3 regions of the Paenibacillus sp. J31R98 genome follow, and region 1 is predicted to be linked to each of the others. Evidence: riboswitches for the same ligand, from Rfam matches in the RefSeq annotation. Region 1 holds a riboswitch; each other region holds the start of a gene.
What was found. Region 1 has a riboswitch for cyclic di-AMP ahead of AC0YNX_RS30030 (ubiquitin-like domain-containing protein). Riboswitches for the same ligand answer to the same signal wherever they lie in the genome.
Positions count from the first base shown of each region.

Region 2: it holds a riboswitch for cyclic di-AMP, as region 1 does, so the genes downstream of both, AC0YNX_RS27055 (C40 family peptidase) here and AC0YNX_RS30030 (ubiquitin-like domain-containing protein) in region 1, are expected to answer to the same signal.
Region 3: it holds a riboswitch for cyclic di-AMP, as region 1 does, so the genes downstream of both, AC0YNX_RS26465 (3D domain-containing protein) here and AC0YNX_RS30030 (ubiquitin-like domain-containing protein) in region 1, are expected to answer to the same signal.

Region 1 is NZ_JBWDNO010000014.1:7,477-14,752, reverse strand. Features, by position in the region: gene yabG (sporulation peptidase YabG) at 1-84, opposite strand, end outside; gene rsmA (16S rRNA (adenine(1518)-N(6)/adenine(1519)-N(6))-dimethyltransferase RsmA) at 159-1,049, opposite strand; gene rnmV (ribonuclease M5) at 1,046-1,612, opposite strand; gene AC0YNX_RS30030 (ubiquitin-like domain-containing protein) at 1,750-2,901, opposite strand; cyclic di-AMP (ydaO/yuaA leader) riboswitch at 3,146-3,466, opposite strand; gene AC0YNX_RS30025 (TatD family hydrolase) at 3,653-4,417, opposite strand; gene AC0YNX_RS30020 (HD domain-containing protein) at 4,439-5,755, opposite strand; gene AC0YNX_RS30015 (AbrB/MazE/SpoVT family DNA-binding domain-containing protein) at 6,029-6,283, shown strand; gene rsmI (16S rRNA (cytidine(1402)-2'-O)-methyltransferase) at 6,409-7,276, opposite strand, start outside.
Region 2 is NZ_JBWDNO010000010.1:31,730-39,005, reverse strand. Features, by position in the region: gene AC0YNX_RS27065 (DEAD/DEAH box helicase) at 1-486, opposite strand, end outside; gene AC0YNX_RS27060 (hypothetical protein) at 720-1,139, shown strand; gene AC0YNX_RS27055 (C40 family peptidase) at 1,430-1,927, opposite strand; cyclic di-AMP (ydaO/yuaA leader) riboswitch at 1,932-2,096, opposite strand; gene AC0YNX_RS27050 (hypothetical protein) at 2,442-3,260, opposite strand; gene AC0YNX_RS27045 (M1 family metallopeptidase) at 3,289-5,295, opposite strand; gene AC0YNX_RS27040 (YwhD family protein) at 5,457-5,981, shown strand; gene AC0YNX_RS27035 (ABC transporter ATP-binding protein) at 6,131-7,276, shown strand, end outside.
Region 3 is NZ_JBWDNO010000009.1:194,786-202,061, reverse strand. Features, by position in the region: gene AC0YNX_RS26485 (zinc-binding alcohol dehydrogenase family protein) at 1-611, shown strand, start outside; gene AC0YNX_RS26480 (SGNH/GDSL hydrolase family protein) at 1,015-1,674, opposite strand; gene AC0YNX_RS26475 (alpha/beta fold hydrolase) at 1,693-2,652, opposite strand; gene AC0YNX_RS26470 (polysaccharide deacetylase family protein) at 2,830-3,756, shown strand; gene AC0YNX_RS26465 (3D domain-containing protein) at 3,805-4,644, opposite strand; cyclic di-AMP (ydaO/yuaA leader) riboswitch at 4,754-4,960, opposite strand; gene AC0YNX_RS26460 (ATP-binding protein) at 5,026-6,174, opposite strand; gene AC0YNX_RS26455 (CAP domain-containing protein) at 6,332-7,024, opposite strand; gene AC0YNX_RS26450 (HNH endonuclease) at 7,142-7,276, opposite strand, start outside.

The sequences.
Region 1 (7,276 bases):
GACCGTTTCTTCTAACATCGTCGCAACACGAAAAAGGACGTCCCCGCCATAGGATTTGCGGACGACCAGGTCCCCTTGCTTCATGGGCAAATCACCTCTTCGTCTATCCTATGGGGAGACGCCCCGGATGGTGCGCTTCCGATTTATGATTTTTAGGCTTAGAATCCAGCCGCCAACAGCGCTTTGCTGAGCGCCGCAAACTCCGCAAGCGACAGTGTCTCGCCACGGCGCGTAGGGTCAATATTGCAGCTTTCCAGCAGCGGTCCCAGCTGCTCGCGGTTTGCCTTGCCGACGAAAGCGGTCAGGTTGTTCGTCAGTGTCTTGCGGCGCTGTGCGAAGCTTGCCTGCACCGTGCGGAAGAAATGATCCTCATCCTCCACATCGACAGCCGGCTCCTTGCGAAGGGACAGCTTAATAACAGCCGAATCGACGTTCGGCTGCGGAATAAACACCGTATGCGGCACGATGCAGACGAGCTCAGGCACGCAGTAGTATTGAACCGCAACGCTGAGACTGCCGTACTCCTTGCCCCCTGGCTTCGCCGCCATCCGCTGAGCCACTTCCTTCTGAATCATAACGACGATATTCTCAAGAGGCAGCTTCTCTTCCAGCAGCTTCATTAGAATCGGAGTCGTAACATAGTATGGCAAATTCGCCACTACGCTGACACCGGACAACCCTGCGAATTGCTTCTCCATCAGCTCGGGCAGGTTCATCTTCAGTACATCGCCATGCTCGACTTGCACGTTAGGCGTGTCCGCGAAGACATCCTGCAGGATCGGGATCAGCCGATTATCGATCTCGATTGCCGTCACGCGTCCCGCTTCCTGGGCAAGCTGCTGCGTGAGCGCACCAATGCCTGGGCCGATCTCAAGTGCGCCTTTCGTCTCATCCAGCTCAGCTGCACCGACAATTTTGCGCAAAATATTTTGATCGATCAGGAAGTTCTGACCGAGGCTCTTCTTAAATGTAAACCCGTACTTATTAATGATGTCTTTCGTCCGCTTCGGCGATCCGACATCAACGTTCGTTCTTGTTCCTTCTGTCATGGCTGGTCTCCTTCATTAGACTGCTCCATTGCTGCAAGTGCTTGGTCGAACTCCTGGCGCGTAATTCGGAACGTCTGGCAGCGTTTGAAGAACTGCTTCCCGTTCGCATATCCGATGCCTAGCGAGTTGCCCATCGCAAGTCGCCGTTCCGCCGCCTGCGGATGTACAAGCAGCCCTGCACGCATCAGATCGTCCATCGTTACTTCAGCGAGCGTGCCGCTTCCTTCCGCCGCTTCCGTGCGCAGATTCGCCAGAGCGCGGCGAATCGCTTCAGGCGAAGCATTCTCAACGCCGATATCGCCCTTGTAAAGCGCCTCCTCCTGCGGGAGGAACGCGTGCTTGCAGCCTGGCACTTGCTGCGCAACGATCTTGCGGATCCGCTCGCCTGCATGGTCGGGATCCGTAAAGATAATGACGCCGCGACGCTCCATCGCGAGCTTCACGCGCTTCAACACCGCTTCGCCAATCGCGGAGCCGCCCGTCTCTATCGTCTCTGCCTCAACGGCACGTTTAATCGCGACCGTATCGTCTTTTCCCTCTACGACAATGATTTCTTTAATCATGGGACGTTCATTCCTTCCCTTCAGACGAACATACAAAAAGAAGAGGCAATCGCCTCTTCTTATGATGGCATATTTACGTGCAAAATACGATATGAATGAAGAAGAAATACCCATGCATGTGCAAGCTTTATCTCTTCCTACAGCGATTCTGGCTTCTTAGGTCCTAGTATGTAGACCGTAAACCCACGCTTCAAACCGAATTTATCGGCATACGATTCGCTATCAAAGTAAACATCGATCTTGTTTCCTTTAACCGCGCTGCCCGTATCTTCCGCACGACGGAAGCCAATGCCCTCGATATAGACCCACCAGCCGATCGGAATAACCTTCGGATCAACGGCAATTGTCCGGCCTTCCTGCACACGTGCTCCTGATGCGGTAATACCGTATTGCGGGTGATTCTTGCCTTTGCCTGTCGATTCAACGCCGGCTGAATACGCCGTCAGCGTGACATTGCGCAGCACTTTCTTCGAGCTGAACGTTACGCCCCGCTTCGTAAGTGTCGTTACCGCTGGCGATTTGGCAGACAGCACCATCACCTTCGGCTCAGGCTTCTTCGTACCTACTGCAACGACTTGGTCAACAGCAGAGGCCTTCGTCATTTTTTCCACGAGCGTTTGCGATACGAGGATACCGTTCTGGAATACCTTCTCGAACCTCTTCACAATCGTGCCTTTTTTGCCCGTCTGGACAAGTTTTTCTTTCCCCAATGCGAGCTTCGGATCTTCCTTCTTCACGATCGTGAACGGAACCGGATACGCACTCTCAGAGTACTTCTTATCGATCCGAGTAACCGTAATAATCATGTTAGGCTCAAGCGAAGACGTTAAAGGGGGTACGACTTTATCTTGACCACGTACCGATATGTCAGCCTGATTAATCGCTGCCGCTACCGTTTTTTCTGTCGTATACATCGTCTTTGCTTTGCCGTCTGCCTTTACAACTAAAGACACCGCTTGATCGATTACAATGCGGTCGCCATCTTTAATTCCGCCATCTAGCGGCATCGACACTTTGTCAAAAGCGCCGACAGTAATGGCTTGTTCATCCAGTAGGCGTTGAAGGGACCATTGTTTTGTTGAAACAATCGTTTCTCGTCCATTCACTACTACGGACACGTGCTTGTCAGCCGTTCCGTGCAACAACACCAAAAACATGAAAGTCATAGCGATTGAGATCAGAGCGCTTAGAATAATTAAACGCACGTTCTCATGCTTCCATCGCAATGCGAAAGACATGCTGGATGATCGTTTACCATGGGTGGTGTCCTTCATCTGGAGTGCTCCCATTTCTTCGGTCCTCCTTACATAGCCCCGCCGCCTTGTTACGCATGATACTTAGACGCGACTATTGAGATTTAGCGTGCGATATCGCACGCATTTCCAATCTATCTTCACCTCCGTGCCCGTTCCATGATACGCCCTGTGTCGTCACATTATGCTTCATTCAAACAAAAAAGAAGCCCGACGACAGAGGATCTGTTTCGTGGCTTCCCAATTCGACAAAGGGTAAGCATGGATTGCATGCACGAGGTTGATCTCTCTTATTACGCTGGCGAGGTTAGCTGTCGGATTCGGGCGTGAGAGTCGCCCTATTCGCTCGTGACGTTGAGTAGCGTTCAATGGTACTCATAATGCACGTCAGTCGCAAAATTCACCCCAAGAAGAATCTCCATGTTTACTTCTGTTTGTCACGTCACGCAAATCAATTCGATGAACCATCGAAAATTGATTTCGTGTGAACGCAAACCAATTTCGTCGATTGCCAATCGAAATTGATTTCGTTTGATACAAACAGTTTCAACAATTGGTTCCCCCGCTCTCCAAAACTTCGGAGATTAAGCGTTTATTGGAAAAGGAATACAAGTTTTGTTGCTCTGAAATGAATCATACAGTCTAGCGCTGCACATTGTAAAGAACTGATTAATGACGATTTTAACGAATTTTAAGGATAATCCAGTGAATTTAACTTGATTTCAGGGGATAAAGTTAGTTTTTTCAAAGGAATGGTCCCAAATACTTGCTTTCACTTCCATTTTCACTACATTCCAAAACATTTCAGTGCATTTTCGGTCGTGATTTTTGATATTTCTTCCACGGACTTGCCCGTTAACTCCGCCATCGTATTTGCTACAAGACGGACGAAGGCCGACTCATTTCGTTTGCCTCTATGGGGGTGAGGAGTCAAATATGGGGCGTCTGTTTCAATCAAAAGCCGGTCGAGCGGGACATGCGCAAGCACCTCTTTGGGCACACGAGCATTTTGGAATGTAAGCGGTCCCCCGAACGAGATATAGAAGTTCATATCAAGGCACTGTTTCGCCGTTTCCCAGCTTCCGGAGAAGCAGTGCATAACGCCGCCAACTTCCTTCGCTCCCTCTTCACGAAGCAGCCTGACGACATCCTCATGTGCGTCCCGGTTATGGATTACAATCGGCTTCCTCTTCTGTTTCGCAAGCTGTATTTGCTCTCTGAATACGCGCTGCTGCACATCTTTAGGTGAAGTGTCCCAGTGGTAATCGAGCCCGATCTCCCCGATCGCAACAACCTTTGGATGATCGCATAAGGATGCAATCCATTCCAGATCTCCTGGCCGCATATCAATGCTGTCTACGGGATGCCAGCCCACAGCCGCATAGATGAACGAATATTGCTCCGCGAGCGCCATTGTGGTCGGTATCGTTTCCCGGTTAAAGCCGATATTGATAAGCTTATGTACGCCTGCTTCCTGCGCTCTTTCGATAACTTCTGCACGGTCCTCGTCGAATTTCGGCGAGTCCAAATGGGTATGCGTGTCGATTAACATAGGTGCGAAAGTAACTCCTTTCTACATTAAAGCGAATAATTCGCGCAAATTTGCCGGGAGCTTCGACACTGATTCGCGAAGCGGTTCTTCCGGGTAATATAGATGGTACTTGCCTTGGCGAATACCTGTGATGGATCTGATGATATCGGATCGCTCCGAAATCTCCGACAGCTGTTCGTCACGACCCAGCAGCAGAATAGGCGGTTTTTCTTCCTTGCCTGCAGAAGCCGGTGCATCAGGTCGATAAACATCGTAGGGCATGTCATACGGAAAGTCAATTTCCAGATGGTAGTCGGGGTGGAGCCCAATTGCCTTGAAGTGCTCGCGTATCTCTTGCCAAAGCATCTCATCTGCATGGTCCATCGTTACGTATTTATACAGCTTCCGGTTTAAGAATCGGCGGCATAGGTCAGCAAGCACCTCATCCTGCTCATTCACCCATAGGCTGAACGCGGTCTGAACGAGCGCCTCATCAAGTGCCAGATAACCTTCAATATCAATCGTTCCCGCTAATAGCTGTTCCAACGGGCCAACCATCCAATTGAATATGTACCCGGATGCATACAGTTCCTTCGCCCTGCGGAAGATTTGCCGGAGAATAATCTCCGAGCTTCGTGTCACGGGATGAAAATATACCTGCCAGTACATTTGGTAACGCGACATGAGGTAGTCCTCTACCGCGTGCATGCCGCTCTCTTTCACTACAATTCTTCCCTGGTAAGGCCGAAGTACTCGCAGTATTCGCTCCAGGTCGAAAGTGCCGTAGTTTACACCTGTAAAATACGCATCCCGCAGCAGATAATCCATCCGGTCTGCATCCATTTGACTGGAGACCAGACTAACGACAATCGGCTCATAATAAGTCTTGCAGATGACAGCTGCAATCCGCTCTGGATAGGATGAATCATAGGCTTTCAGCACAGCGTTAATTTCTGTTTCTTCTAATAATAGGCTGCATGTCCACTCTTCATGATGCGTGTCAAAAACATCTTCAATGGAATGGGAGAAAGGGCCGTGTCCGATGTCATGAAGCAGCGCCGCGCACAGCGCAATCAGCTTCTCCCCGGCAGGCCAATCCGTGTATCCGCCTCGCTCGAACTGGGAAATGATTTTGCGGGTAATCTCATAGACGCCGAGTGAGTGGGAGAATCGGCTGTGCTCTGCACCATGGAAGGTCAAATAGGAGGTGCCAAGCTGGCGAATACGCCGAAGCCGCTGAAATTCCCTCGTATTAATCAAGTCCCAGATCAAGTGATCCTGTACGTAAATGTACTTATGAACCGGATCCTTAAACACTTTCTCCTCCGCCAATCGTTCCTTGCGCTTACGAGCTGCCATTTCCATCTCACTCCTTCTATCGTTCATCGTTTCGACACAAAAGTCGATCGATTGTCGAATGTTGTCGCAATTTCATTTCCAATCTGATTACAAATATTGTACGATACTAGTAGATGATTTGCTGTTTAATAAAGCAAACCTGACGTCACTGGTCATAATTACCGTCAAATCGTCGTTGACTATTATGGGAAACGTTGGTATTATTAAAGCATAAATTGATGGATTTTGTCGAATCGTGACGATGTAATCTAGTACGAGAGGAAATGATAGATCATGATGAAATCGACAGGCATTGTACGTAAAGTAGATGAGCTCGGACGTGTTGTTATTCCTATCGAGCTGCGCCGTACGCTTGGAATTGGCGAGAAGGACGCACTCGAAATTTATGTAGATGGCGAACGCATTATGTTGAAGAAATATGAGCCTGCTTGCATCTTCTGTGGCAATGCAGAGAACGTAGCTTACTTCAAAGGTAAAATCGTTTGCAACGCTTGTTTGACCGAAATGCCAACTCCTGTTACAAAATAAGAGACAAACTGAGAATTATAGGTTATAATATGTTTATCCATTATGTTAATTCTAACCTTTTTATACTCCTTGATGCCCCCCACGGCCTATATGGCTAGGGGGGTCTTTTTTTTGTCTCCACTTCTTTACTTCTTCATAACTTCATTATATACGTCCCGCTTCTGCATCCCGCGATCTTGCGCCGTTCGCTTGATGGCTTCCTTGCGATCTTCGCCTTGCTCCTCATAGCGGCTCACATGCTCCTCCAGGCTTAGCGCTTCCCACCAGTTCTGCTCGCTTTGTCTCAGCTCTGCCGCTTCTTCCTTGCTTACGCCCGCAATAACGAGACAATACTCGCCGAGCGGTGGATGCTCCTCCAGCCAGCTGATGCATTCCGAGATCGTTCCGCGGGCGACTTCTTCATGACGCTTCGTCAGCTCGCGCACCATCGCTATTCGGCGATCGCCCCACTGCTCGAGCATCACCGGAAGCGTCTTCGTAATCCGATGAGGCGATTCATAGCATAGAATCGTCCCTTCCTGCTTCTGCAGCTGCTTCAGCCAGTTCGTCAGCGGCTTGCGGTCGCGCGGAGGGAAACCGGCGAAGAAGAAGTTATCCGTCGACAGCCCGGATACGATAAGCGCCGATAGCGCCGCGTTGGCGCCGGGAATCGGCACGACCGCTATTCCCCGCTCCGCAGCCGCGGCAGCGAGGTCGGCTCCAGGGTCAGAGATTGCAGGCAGTCCGGCATCACTGACCAGCGCAATTGACTGACCAGTTTCCAGCAACCGGATCAGCTCCGGGCCGCTGGCATCCTTGTTATGCTCGTGATAGCTGACCAGGCGCGTTGAAATTTCAAAATGCGCGAGCAGCTTACGCGTCTGCCGCGTATCCTCTGCTGCAATTAGATCGACTTCCTTCAGCGTCCGAATCGCCCGGAACGTCATATCCTCCAAGTTCCCAATCGGCGTACCGACCAAGTATAAGCTGCCGCTCTCGCCGCGCTCTCCCTCT
Region 2 (7,276 bases), on a different contig from region 1:
CTTGTCCGAGGTCAGCAGCAAGTAGAGCGACTCCGGCGTCGTCACGAGGACGTCCGGCGGGCGCTTCGCCATACGGACCCGCTCACTCGACGGCGTGTCGCCCGTACGCACAGCGGAGCGGATGGCTGGCCACTCGAGGTTGTGCTCGCCGGCGAAGCGCTCAATCTCATCCATAAAGCCGACGAGATGGTGCTGGATATCATTGTTCAGTGCTTTAAGCGGCGTAATATAGAGCACTCGTACGCCTGATGCGAGGCTGGCTCCACGCGCAGCTGCATCGGCTTTTGTAAGAGCGATCCGATTGATGCACGGAAGCAGTGCCGCAAGCGTCTTGCCGGAGCCTGTCGGCGCAGCAATTAGGGTATGCTGATCTTGCATAATGGAAGCCCAAGCATCGTGCTGCACGGGGGTAGGCTCGCCGAAGCTATGTGCGAACCAGCCTGCTAATGTATGGTGAAACCCTGCCGAAGCGAAGGGAGGTAGCATCGCGAAGCTCCTTTGCCTTTTTATTCACTTGCTTATAAGGACGTACTCGTCGTTTACCACTAACCTGTTTCTCCCATTCTATCATCCTACTATTCATCTTTTGTAAATTAATTCCTCTTTAGTCAGCTTCAAAGCCGTTTCGCCTAAAAAAATATCCGGTCAGTTTAAGGGACATTCGACATAGAATTTAGAAAAATAGCAGCAGCCAAATAAGCTCGGGAGGTATCGGCTATATGTCGAGATGGCGGGACAGCTTAGAGATGCGCAGAGCAGAGTGGAGAAAGCTGGAGTATGCAATGACGGATACGCTTGCAGGCAGGCGGGTGCTGAGGGTTGCGGGACCGCGATCGCCAAGGCTTACGACGCCGGTATCGAAGGCAATCCGGCAAGAGGAGCTAGTCGCTTTCTCGGAGACATTCGACGCCGGGCTTGCATGTTTCTGCATAGGCGAATTATCGCCGCAGCAGCGGGCGCATTTCCTGCAGCATTGGCATGCGAGGCTCGCTGCTGGTGCAACGGTTGTGATGGCTGATCGCCGAAGTGAGGGCTGCGCTTCGCCTGTGGAACTATATGATCTATTCGCACCGCTCGCCACTGCGCTCGACGTTCAGGTCGGCCGCACGTTTTGGTGGGTTCGCTACAAGCGCAGCTAATTTGGAATCGAGCGGACGCTAACGGAACTCAGACGCGTTATTTGGCACGGGTAAGCCAATGTTCGAATCTAACGGAACCCAGAAACGTTATTCCGCTGAAATTAGCCTGATTCGGTTGCAAAACCTTCGAATAGCGCTTCTTGGGTCCGTTACAATTTTTTGAGCGCTATATTCGGATCAATAAGGCTTCTACGGACCGTTAGCTATGCAAGCGACAGACACGTAGAGCACAAACAAAAAACGAGCTCGCCTCAACTGAGGTGAACTCGTTTTTTGCAAGCAAGTACTAATTAATCGGAGTCTCCATCGCCTGGTTCATCAGAAGGCTCGTCAGCGTATTTTTCATACGTTTGCGGGCTCATAACGCGGCGTGCAGTTACATAGCGTTTTGAATAGTAGGAATCGCTAAGCGCGCTAATCGTAACACCTTTGCTCGAAGAAGCGTGTGCAAACTTGCCATCTCCAACGTAGATGCCGACATGCGAGATTCCTTTGCCAGTCGTATTGAAAAATACGAGATCGCCCTCAATCAAATCGCTTTTCGCGATTTTCTTGCCGAGCTGTGCTTGCGAACGGGATGCATGAGGAATGCTGACGCCCAGTTTACCGTACACGTACATGGTAAATCCGGAGCAGTCGAACCCTTTCGTCGTTGTTCCCGTGTAGGAATACGGGGTGCCAATCACGTCTTGGATGACGCCATCCATTTTGGAATCTGCAAAAACGCTTCCAGCTTGGACTAGTAAGAGCATCGCAAGACCGATCAGTAGTGCGGAAATCTTTTTCAAAACAGGAAACTCCTTCCGGTGCCTACGAGGTTAGCTGTGGGGTTCGGTTGAAGGCTCCCTATGATCACCTCTGGCATTCGCGTCCGTACATGATGTGCGAATGTCGGGATCAATTCACCCAGAATGGTTCCCCCGTTTCCCGTGAAAGGGAATTCGGCAAAATTTTCTTTTCGAGGAAAAAGTATTCGATCATTTTCTCGGTTCTCCTTCCAAGTTCACAGGTTGTTCACAAATTAAAATTATTAGAATGCAACATTTTTGGGCTCTAACTCGTTGCGGGGCCTGGGATTGAGCGGTTAATAGGCATTTATTCCTCCTTCAACGAATTAGAGAAGAATATGGCGAGAACTGTCTTGTAGAAAAATATGAGAGCGGGCGAGAGGGGTGTCGGTTGGAGCGCTCCCGGCTTTGCTAACTAACTGACCTCCGAGACACTACTGGCAGAGGCACTCGAAGCGAAGCGAACGCAAAAAAGGCTGAGCAGGTTTCGTCCCTGCTCAGCCTTTATGAATATCTAAGCCTGCTTCGATTGCCACACATCATACTGGGCGGCTACCGTCCACACCTTCATAATCGTGCGCAACATCTGATAGCCTTGATGCAGGATGAGTGCGAACAGGCCTGCCCACATGAGCGATACGGAGGCGATCGTCATGCTCAGCAGGGCGCCGATGCCCCACATGAGCAGCGAGATACCGGCAAAAGGAAGGAAGTTCACGATGCCGCCCCAGAGAGAGCGGAGCGTGCCAGTGCCGCTGGCGGCTCCGAACTGCATGGTGAGGAAGAGCAGGTGGATGAGCACCGCCCATGCCAGCCAGGCGGCCGCCCACGGTCCTGCATGCTGAGCGAATTCGAGCAGCGAATTGCTTGCGAGCAGCTTCGTCAGTGCGCGCGGTAGCAGCCAGATGGCAGGGAGCAGGGTGAGCGCGGTTTCGATGAGATAGAGCAGGGCGATGGGCTTCCACGCTTTACGGATGCCGCTTAGAAACTTCGTTCCGGCCTCATCTGTCATATGATGCAGCGAATGGAACAGGCCGGCGTTGAGGAATGGCGTGATGAGCATCCGCCCGGCCAGCAATCCGCAGAACAGCCAAGCGTAGGGCTGGATGAGATCCGTCTTGAGCAGCTGGAACTGGGCCTCGGTCATGAACAGCTGGACCGCGTGACTGCCGTTGCTGTACGTATCGGGAAACCTTTTCAAGACAGGCACGACGATCCCTTCAATGGTCCGGTAGAGGAAGAAGCCCCAGATCAGCTCGTACAGAAATAGCATAATAATAATATAGAAGTGCTTGATTGCCAGGCGCCAGCCTTGCTTAATATGTGCTTTCACTCCTGCTCACCTCCTTCATAGTAAGGCGTTACCAAGCGAGTGAGGCGAATATCGTCTCGAGCAGCTTGGTGATGCCGACGCTCCATCGGGTGCGGGTCTGCTCGGTCAGATCAGCCTTCATAAAGTTGTTGATATGTTTATTGTCGAGCACATTGTCGTGCTGAGGGTCCACCGCCGCCCAGACGAGCTTGGAGGAATGAACGAGTTTGTACTGGATATGATCCTGTTGACCATCCCATACTTTCGGCATGATCGTACCGTCGGCAAAATGGAACACCACCGTCACAGGGCCGAAGCTGCCGCCTGTCTTCTTGATGAGCACAACCGATTCGTACTGCGTCTTGCCCTCCTGCTTGACGGGACGCACATGAATGGAAGCAACCGAGTAATCCGACATATCGCTGCCGTAGACGAAGTGGCTGAAGTAATCGTTCCACTTTTTCTTCGTGACCGTTTCGACGACCTTCTGGAAGTCAGCAGTTGATGGGTGCTTGAATTTATACTTCTGGAAGTAGGTGCGCATGATCTTGCGCATCGTCTGGGCGCCGACCTGTTTCTCGATGCCGTAGAGGACGAGTTTGGCGCGCATGTACACATTTTCGGCATAGTGATTGTTGCTGTGGTACGACCACGAAAGTTGCTTCAGCGGCGCAGGATCGGTCATGTAGCTCGATTCCACCGGAAGGTTCGGCTCTACGCCGTATTCGCTCTCCATCACTTTGTCCTCTGCATAGGACGTGAAGCCTTCGTCGAGCCAAGCTTCCTCGAATTCATTGGAGGCGACCATGCCGTACCAGTATTGATGTCCGATCTCATGGACGACGGTCCGCTCCAGATCATAGCCTGGATTGTCGTTATCCGCGGCAAAAGCCGTAATCAGCGTCGGATATTCCATGCCGCCCGCACCGTTGCCACCCTTCGGCGGTACGACGACAGAGAGCGTGGAGTACGGGTAAGCACCGTACCACTGCGCGTACTTGGAGAGCGCGGACTTGGCTGCATGCATGTAGCGGTCCTTGAACTTCGCATGCTGCGGATCAAGGTAGAGCTTGATCCTTACGCCAGGGACGCCTTCCGTCGAGAACGGCTCCTCGGCATAGACGAAGTCCGGCGAAGCCGACCAGCCGAAGTCGTGCACATCATCGGCGTAGAATTGATACGTCTTGCGTCCGTCTGCGACAACGGATGCTTTGGTCTGGAAGCCGGTGGCGGCTACTTTGTAGCTGCTCGGAACGTTGATTTTGACACTGTAGATGCCAAAATCACTATAGAACTCCGAGTTGCCGTGATACTGATGAATATTCCAGCCTTCGGCAGCTCGTCCGCGTGTGCCGGCTGTTTCGTATACGGCGAGCTTCGGGAACCACTGCCCCGCCATTACGAAGTTGCCCGCATAACCCATGCGCGCGAACACTTCAGGCAGCTTCACCTCGAACTTCATTCGTAGCGTTACGCTTTTGCCGGGGGCGACTACGGCGGGCAAGCGGAGCTTGGCCAGCGTTAAGTCATTCGTATTGCCGTCATCGGGCTGCACGTAGTGGAGGCGCGGCAGCAGGCTGTACCCTTCTGTTGTCTCGAGAGAAAGCAGGTTCATGTAGCCGATGCTGTCCACAGTCGCTTTATCGTTACGTAGCTGGCCGCCGGACTCCCGCATGAACGTTGTGTCTTTGGAGCGGAAGGCGTTTGGATACAGGTGGAAGTACAGCTCGGACACCGGCAGCTTGCCAGGGTTTGTCCAAGTTAAAGTCTGCTCGCCGGTGAGCATATGCGTATCTTCCTGGAGGTTCACATTAATGTGATACTCCGTGACCCGTTTGCTGAGCGCAACCGGCTTCGGCTGCATCACGATATCGGGTTCTGGTGCAGCTGGCGGAGCTGCCGGCTTGGGCGGCGGTTCTTTCTTGGCGGGAGCAGGAGCGGAGGCATATATATAGTGTGAGACCCAAGCATCCCCGAACCCTTGCTGTGCCGTTATCCCGATCAGCACGGCGGCGAGGGCAAAGAGTAGAAATCGTTTGGCGCGACCCAGATTCATTGAAACATTCCCTCCCGTTGACAAGCATCTACAGCATGTATATGTTTGCTTTTCCGAGATTATTAGCTAAAATGGAATTAATGTACGGACAGGCGTGTGAAGCCGCGCCGGACGTGGAATTCGAGGGTGTTTGTAAGCTGGAAAGGGAGTTGAGAAGGACCGTGAGCGAACAAGATAATACGCAGCAGCCGCCGGAGAAGAAAGAGAAGAAGTCCCTTTCTTTGAACGTGGTGAGCAACAAGGAACATAAAGGATTTGGAGCGGGGACAATCGACCTGAGCGCGGTGTCCTGTGTCATCATTGATAACGGCGAGGCGTACATCGATGTGGGTGCGATGCATGCCAAGAGCAAAGTGGAACGCGGCATCAAGTTCAGCACGAACAAGGAAGATGTGCCGAATGGCCGCTTGTGCTGGATCGTTTGGGTAGCGGTTGAGCGCACGGAGGATGGCGCAAGCTACGCAGGGGCGACAGCATGTCCAATGTTGATCGATACCGAGGCGCGCAGAGGCTGGAAGATCCTTGCGCAGCATGTGAACAACCTCGACTATGCGATCAAACGCCGTTACGTACTCGATGAGCTTGGCGTGGATGAGAAGCGGGCACTGAAGAACCTGCTTGTCACAAACAATCCGGAGTGGTGGGACCGCTCGCCGGATAAGCTGAAGGAAGCTCTCGAAGTATAGCAGTCATGATGATAGGGCCGCTTCACCGTCTCTTAAGTGAGAAGGATGGGGCGGTCTTTTGTTTAGGGGATTTTTCCCTATTATGGATACTGTGATTGTGATATAGTCATAATACAAGAACGCTTGTTCTGTAAAAAGGAGGACTTCCATTGACTAGTGAGAAGCGCACAGCTTCGCGTAACCATTACGGCGAACTGCTGAAGCGCTATCTGCTGCCGCAGAAACGAACTCTTATTGGACTTACAGTGCTGCTTATTCTCTCCACCGCGCTGCAGCTCGTCAATCCGCAAATCATTCGCTTCTTCATTGATAAAGCGCAGTCGGAGGCAGATCTCCAGCCGCTGCTTCTTGCTGCTTGCTTGTTTATTGCTTTCTCGGTGGTCCAAGGGATTGTTTCGGTCATTGCCACGTATTTCAGCGAGAATGTCGGGTGGAAGACGACGAATGTGCTTCGCGGCGATCTGGCCTCGCACTGTCTGTCGCTGGATATGCCTTTCCACAAGTCTCATACATCCGGTGCCATTATCGAGCGGGTCGACGGAGATGTGAACGCGCTGGCGAATTTCTTCTCAAGCATGATTATTAACCTCGTCGGGAATGCGCTGCTCATGATTGGTATTCTCGTGCTGCTGTTCCGGGAGAGCTGGCTGATCGGCACGGGGATGACCGTGTTCGTCATTGCCGCAATATTCGTTATTCAGCGTATCCGCAAGATCGCTTCGCCGCTCTGGACGCATTGGCGGCAGGCGAATGCAGAGATGTACGGATTTATCGGTGAGCAGCTGGAAGGGACGGAGGACATCCGTGCGAATGGTGCATCCGGCTATGTGATGGGCCGTTTCTATGCGATGCTGCGAGTCATGCTGCCGCTTCGGATTAAGGCGTTCCTCGGCTTTGCCTCCATGTGGAGCACGACGATTATGGTGTTTGCATTCGGCAATGCGCTGGCGTTCGCGATCAGTGCGTATTTATGGAAGGAGGGTTCCATTACAATTGGGACCGTTTATTTGATCTTCTATTATACAGAGCTGCTGGCGAAACCCATTGAGAAGATCCGATCGCAAATGGAGGATTTGCAAAAGGCTGATGCGAGCATCACCCGTATCCGTGCTTTGTTCGAGACGCGTTCCGCGATTGTGGACGGTCCAGGTGCGACGCTGCCGGCAGGCTCTCTTGCCGTGAAGTTCGACGATGTCACGTTCCGCTATGAGGATAGCGATGGGGAGCCGACACTGGACAGCTTGGCGATCCAGCTCCAACCGGGCGAAGTTCTGGGGTTGCTCGGACGGACGGGG
Region 3 (7,276 bases), on a different contig from region 1:
TTGACAGAATGCACGTCGCAAGAGAGCAAGCTGCGAATGCCGGTAAAACGATTCTGATCGTCGGTGCGGCGGGCGGAGTCGGCTCCATTGCGCTGCAATTGGCGAAGCTGGCTGGTTTGAATGTCATCGGATCCGCTTCCCGTGCAGATTCACGGGAATGGGCGCTGGAACATGGCGCGAATCATGTAATAAATCATCACGAGCCATGGGCTGGGCAACTTACGGACATCGGCATCCGTAACGTTGACTATATTCTGTGCACCAACGCCACGACTGCCCATTTCATGAGCATGGTAGACGCTATCGCTCCGCAAGGCGCAATCTGCTCCATTGTCGACACGACGGAGCCTGTGCCGCTGCATCTGTTGAAGAGCAAGAGCGCCTCCTTCGCGTGGGAGTTTATGTTCACTCGGGCGATGTTCGAGACTGCCGACATGATCGAGCAGCACAGGCTGCTTAGCGAAGTCGCGCAGCTCGTCGATGAGGGCTCGCTGCGGACGACGATGACGAAGAGGCTGTCGCCAATTAACGCCGCAAACCTGCGTGCTGCACATGCCAAGCTGGAATCCGGCTCGATGATTGGGAAGCTGGTTATAGAGAAGTGGGAGTAACGAGCGAGAGCATGTGTAGGAAGCCGCAGATGTGGCTGATAGCATGCAAGTGGGGCTGAGCTGGAAGAGGCAACGGTCAGTATTGAGGAGCGAAAGTGCGAATTGGATGCTGAGAAAGCCCCGACACGAAAATTGACCGGGGAACGGCGGAAATGGAGCTGAGAGAGCAAATACCCTCGCTCGCGTGGCGAAAGCGGCGATTTCCGATGCTGAGAGAGTGTTTAGCCTCTCTCACGTGCAAATCACCGGCGGTCACCACCGGTACCTCTGACGCCTCCTGCTTCTCGGTTCAACACCGGTGGCTTACCTCGCACACAACATGCCCAAATAGCTAACCATACACCAAGAAAGGTCGAGTTCAGGAGCATATCCATGCTCCTAAACTCGACCTTTCTGCCACTCGTTACAGCCCTTTGTTGTAATCGTACCCGATTTCCTGCAGGAATGCCCGAGCAATAACGGCATGGCCCGTATGGTTCGGATGAACGCGATCCCATGCGAGAGTGCCGGAATACAGATGCTCCAGCACTTGGTTGAACGCTGCCTGCGTATCGACGAACAGCGTGCCGTGCTTCTCGGCGATGCGTTTCACAGCTGCGCCGTAACGGTCCATCTCCGCACGCATCAAGTCTTGCGTATTCGGCTCGATATAGAACGGCGTCATCAGCACGATACCTTTGACAGAAGGCAGCGTTTCGGCAACGAGCTTATCCAGCGTCGCCTCGTATTCTTCGAGGTAAACGTGCTGCTCTGGAATTGTCGGACTGTCGTACTGGCGCCACACATCATTCGTTCCGATCATAATTGACAACCAGTCCGGCTTCAGATCGATGACGTCCGACTGCCAACGTTCCTTCAGATCCAGCACCGTGTTGCCGCTTGTTCCCATGTTCACGACACGGATGCCAAGCTCTGGGTAAGTCGTAGACAGCAAAGCATCAACGACGCTCACATATCCTTTGCCAATCGCACCAAACAGCCCTTCTCCGACAGGTCTGGCACGCTCGCAATCCGTAATCGAATCCCCAATCATCACTAGCTTTTCTTTGCTCGTAAGACGCATCGTTCGTTTAAGCCCCCTCTACTCTTCCAAGAAGAATTTTATCACTTTATCATTCAAGCCCGGCAGCCATTCATGCCCAAAATCCGGATAAATTTCAAGCCGCTTCGTAGCGGTGATCTTGTTATAGGCAGCGAACTGCGATGATGGCGGACAGATCGTATCCATCAAGCCGACACCCATAAGCACATCGCCTTTAATCCGGTTCGCCAGATATTGAATATCGATGTAACCGAGTCTTTCGAAAATCTCATCTTCGCGTTTATGCTGCGGATCGAAGTGACGGAAGAATGTCCGTAGCTCCGCATACGCATCCTTGTCGAGGTCCATATCCCATACGCGGCGGTAGTCGCTCAAGAATGGGAACACAGGCGCAAGCTTCGCAACACGCGGTTCAAGCGCTGCGCACGCGATTGTAAGTGCGCCGCCCTGCGAGCCGCCCATCGCATAGACGCGCTTCGGATCGACCTCAGGCATCTCTAAGGCAATCCCCGCTAGCTGTGCGGTATCGAGGAAAATATGACGGAATAAGAGCTGGTCCGCGCTGTCGTCCAAGCCGCGAATAATGTGACCGTTATGCGTATTGCCCTTCACGCTGCCGCTATCCTCGGAGCCGCCGCCTTGTCCGCGGCAATCCATTGCGAATACGGAGAAACCTAACGACACATAGATAAGACGATCCTGCCAATCCCCAACGTTGCCCGTATAGCCGTGGAACTGGACAACGGCCGGATGCGGTCCGTTCGAATGACGCGGACGGGCGTATTTAACATGGATGCGAGCGCCCTTCACCCCTGTAAAATAAAGATCGAAGCATTCTGCTGTCGGAGTCTGGAAGTCACTTGGAACAAGCTCGATGGCAGCGTCCACCTGGCGCATTTCGCCCAAAGCCCGCTCCCAATAGTCGTCGAAGTCGGACGGGCGCGGATTGATGCCTGAATACGTTTTCAATTCATGTAACGGCATATCAATTGTTGGCATATGTACGGTCTCCTTTTCACCATTATTCCCTTTCATGTTACGTGGTGGACTTGCTGCTGTAAAGTGCGAAGTTGCGTCCCATGCATGATCAAGGACGGAGAGGGCACAATGAATTCGAATGTTTGAGACGGTAAACAAAGCAGACAGATCATTCTGGTTGACGGGGGGATTAGGTCCATGGGAACGACGCGCAGAGCCCGCAAAGCATTGGTGCTGCTTCTGACCTGGATCCTATGCGCATGCAGCGGCATAGATACCATACAAGGCGACAGAGTTGCTGCTTCTGGGAGGAGCCCTTCAGCACAGTCTGATCAGATTGAAACTGCCAAGGCCGGTTTAGGGAACAGAATGCAGCCGCCTGCAGAAGCCGAGCCATCCTTCACGAGTGGGCAACAGCAGCAGGTCAAGAAGAAAAAGAACCGTGGAGAAGCGATGTCGTGGGTGACGCTGCAGCGTATGTTCCCCGGCTCCTTCGTGATCTGGGGTCCGCGCGGTTCACGCCGAGTCGCGCTGACGTTCGATGACGTGCCGGACCCGCGCTTTACCCCGCAGGTGCTCGAGACGCTAGCCCGCTACAAGGTGCGGGCAACCTTCTTCGTCGTCGGCCAGCGGGCAGCCAAGCATCCGGCGCTCGTTCAGCGAATCAGCAAAGAAGGGCATATCATCGGCAATCATTCGTATGATCACGCTGTATTTTCCCGCATCTCGCGCTACGCGTTCGAGCAGCAAATTGCACGGACGGACCGGATCATTCGCCCATTGATCGGCTACAGCCCTAAGTTTATCAGGCCGCCCTACGGTGAAATAACACCTTATCAGGTCGATTGGCTGCGCAGCCGAGGGTACATCGTAGTGAACTGGGATACCGATTCCGTGGATTGGAAGAGTCTCGACAGCAACCGCATTCTCATTAACATTAAGCGGACGCTGCAGCCCGGCTCCATCATCCTGCAGCATGCAGGAGGCGGGGAAGGCCAGGACCTGTCCGGCACCATTGCAGCGCTCCCACGGCTTATCAACCTGCTGCGCAGTAAAGGTTATCAGATCGTCACGCTGCCGGAGCTCTTGAACCGGCCTGCCGGACGCAACTGGCGCAGCCGCTAACAGAGATATAAGCATCAAAAAGGCAGCCTTCGGCAAGGCTGCCTTCTTCTAATCTAGAACATATACTTTTACAGATTGGTAACCGAATTTGCTTGCAGCTTGCTGCGATTGCGGTACAAAGATATCAATACGGTTGCCATTAATGGCGCTTCCCATATCGGTAGCGACTCCCATCATGCCGCCGACTGGCAACCCATCATGGTCGTAACCGGTAATGTACAATTTGCTGCCAAGCGGAATAACGTCTGGATCTACTGCAATCGTACCGAGCTTCAGCTTATTGCCGAAGTAGTCTACCGCTCCCCAGCCGTTCTCCGACGGATCAGCCGTATACGCGCTCGCTTTGGCTTTTACGACATCTGTGATGTCATAAGCTCTGCCGCCAACTGTAATTTCATCTTGTTTCGTTTGTTTCACCTGTTGCGTTTGTTTCTTCGATGCCGCCTTTTTGGACGACTTCTTTGCGGCTTTTTTCGCCGTTTCCGACTTAGCTGCTTTCTTCGACGCCTCTGCTTTCGCAGCAGGCTTCGACGACTTCTCAGCCTTCGTAGACGCTGTCACAGCTTTCTCTTGCTTCTGTGCTTGTTCAGCCTGCTTCGACTCTTGAGCGATCGGCTGCGGTGCATCCTGCTTCAAGTTTGCGACTGTAACGGTTGTTGGAATAACGATTGTTAGTCCCTTGTACACATTCGCTGGGTCGATCATCGGATTCGCCTTCAGCAGCTGCTCAAGCGATACGCCGAATTTCTGCGACAACGACCAGAACGTATCATTGTCTGTCGCCGTGTAGTTCGATTCTGCTTGCGCTGCGCCAGCATGCGCGAAGATCGCGATGCCAAGTGCTGCGAGCAGGGCGCTTCTTTTCCAGAATGAGTGCTTCTGCTTCACTATGAACGTCCTCCTTTAATTTACGGACATATATCCTCAATGAGTTCTCGGATATATTCCGTCATTACGATGCTGACAGGTCAAGCTGCTAAAGCTAAGCCAGCTACTCATCTTCATCGCATGCGGCCTACGAGGTTAGTTGTCGGATTCGGACGAAAGGAGTTCCGCCCTACGCTTGTTAACCAAGCGATTCACCCCAGCGCTGCTGTGAACGCATTAACCAGTTCACTGAACTGGCGAGCAAAAGCGTCTATTTCTGACGCTATCTATGCTCTAAAAATATCCCCCGCACATAATGTTTCGGCTCGCGTTAAAGGATAACACAGACACTTACGACAATCCTACCGGAAAATACAACCAACACCGAAAAACAGCCGAATCTTACAGATTGCGCGGCAGTCGAATCGCTACCGTCGTCCCTTTACCAGGCACGCTCTTGATTTCCATTTTCCCTTGATGGCCTTCGATGATGCGATAACAAATCATCAGACCAAGCCCCGTTCCGCTGTCCTTCGTCGTGAAGAACGGACCGCCGAGCTTCGGAAGCTGCTCCTCTGGAATGCCTGTCCCTTCATCAATAATCGAGACGGCAATATGCTGCGCATCGACATTGGTAAGCGTAATGGTTATGATGCCGCCACTTGGCATCGCCTCGATGGCGTTCTTGAGCACGTTGACGAACACCTGCTTCAGCTGATTCTCATCACAGAGCAGTTCCGTCACATCCGAATCGAGCTGCGGAATAATCTGCACATCTTTCAAGATCGCCTGCGTTTCGAGCAGCGTCAGCACATTGCCAATAATCCGGTTGAGATCATGCTTGCGGAATTGGCTGGCCTGCGGCTTCGCCAGCGCCATAAACTCCTGCACGATCGAGTTAATCCGATCCAGCTCCACGAGCATAATGTCAAAGTACTCATGATACTTATCGATCTTCGTCTTCAGAAACTTAGAGAAGCCGATCAAGGAGGTCAGCGGATTGCGTATTTCATGAGCAATGCCCGCCGCCATCTGTCCGGCAACAGAGAGCTTCTCGGAATGAATGAGCGCCTCCTCTTCTTTCTTCCGTTCACGGATATCGCGAAAGACGCTCTGAACGACTGTACCTTTGCCAGGATAATTATGTATGCGGGTGCTGGATACCTCGACATCAATAACCTCGCCAAACACATCAATAATGCGGCACTCCTCGAACTCATTCGGCTCATCCGTTTGCATAACCGCGTGGATACGCTCCATCGATCGTGCCTGGTTATCGGGGTGCATGAATTTCCATACCTTTATATCACCTGTGATCTCTGATAATTCAGTCATGCCGAGCAAACGCAGTCCCGCTTGGTTGGCGAACAGAACTTCGATTCCGTCATGTACAAAGATCGGCTCAGGCAAATATTTAATTAATCGCTGATAGCTTAGCGCTACTGAATAAGGCGGAGCAATATCCGGTTCAATTCTTCCAAGCCTTATCTTCCTCTTCGTTCGTTCAGCCAACGTCTGGTTGTAGTATATTGCCGTCGCCTTCCGTCGCATAGTGGACCCCCGAGTAGTCAAATTCGTTAGAATAGATTTCGCTTTTATTTACCCAATACCTGCGCGGCATGAAGAAATTAAATTTCTCTCATGCAACAATGACGCTACCGGAATAACAAAAAAGCGGCCCCCTGGCCGCTTCCCGTTGCTTGCTCATTTATGAAGTAAACTCTTGTACCCATTCACCGTTGTAGTACGCAACGCCGATTTTCTTGTAATTAGCGCCAAGAATATTCGCTTTATGGCCTGCACTGTTCATCCACGCCGTCATCACTTCCGAAGGCGTACGCTGGCCTTTCGCGATATTCTCGCCTGCATAAGAGTAAGTGACGCCGTAAGCACGCATCATGTCGAACGGGGAGCCGTAAGTCGGCGAGTTATGGTCAAAATAGTTGTTCGTGTACATATCTTTCGCTTTGTCCAGCGCGACCTTAGTCAGAAGCGTATCGGACTTCAGCGCAGCAAGGCCAACCTTAGCGCGTTCCTGATTCACAATCGTCACAACTTGAGCTGCAAAAGTAGACTTGTCCGTCGTGTTTGTTGTAGTCGAACCGGAGCCGGAACCTGTGTTGCCTCCGCTTGTTGTCGTCGTCACAGGCACCTTCACTGTCATGCCTGCCCAGATGATGTTCGGATTCTTGATAGTCGGGTTAGCCGCGATCAACGCGTTCAAGCTTACACCGTATTTCTTCGCGATTTTATACATCGTGTCCGTGTTTGTTACTTTATAAGAGACGGAAGTGTTCACGGAGGCTGCTTCTGCCTTCTGCAGGGCTGCTCCTCCTCCAAGCGCGATCAAGCTGGCTGCGAGTACACTAGCTACACCTATACGAAATGGTTGCATCTTCATGAAAAATCCTCCTCGTTTACAAATGTTGTATGCCGGGGCGCCCCGACGCCACTCATACTAACACGGGAGTTATTCGCTTTTCATGAACTAAATATTGGAAAATAGGTGTCAAACCCGCTAGAAATCATCATTATTAACAAAGTCTAATTTATCGGCCTTCTTGAGATTGCACTCCGAGCAAGCGCATACGCAATTGGCCGGCGATGACAATCCGCCCTTTGATTTCGGCATGACATGGTCAATCGTGTCACC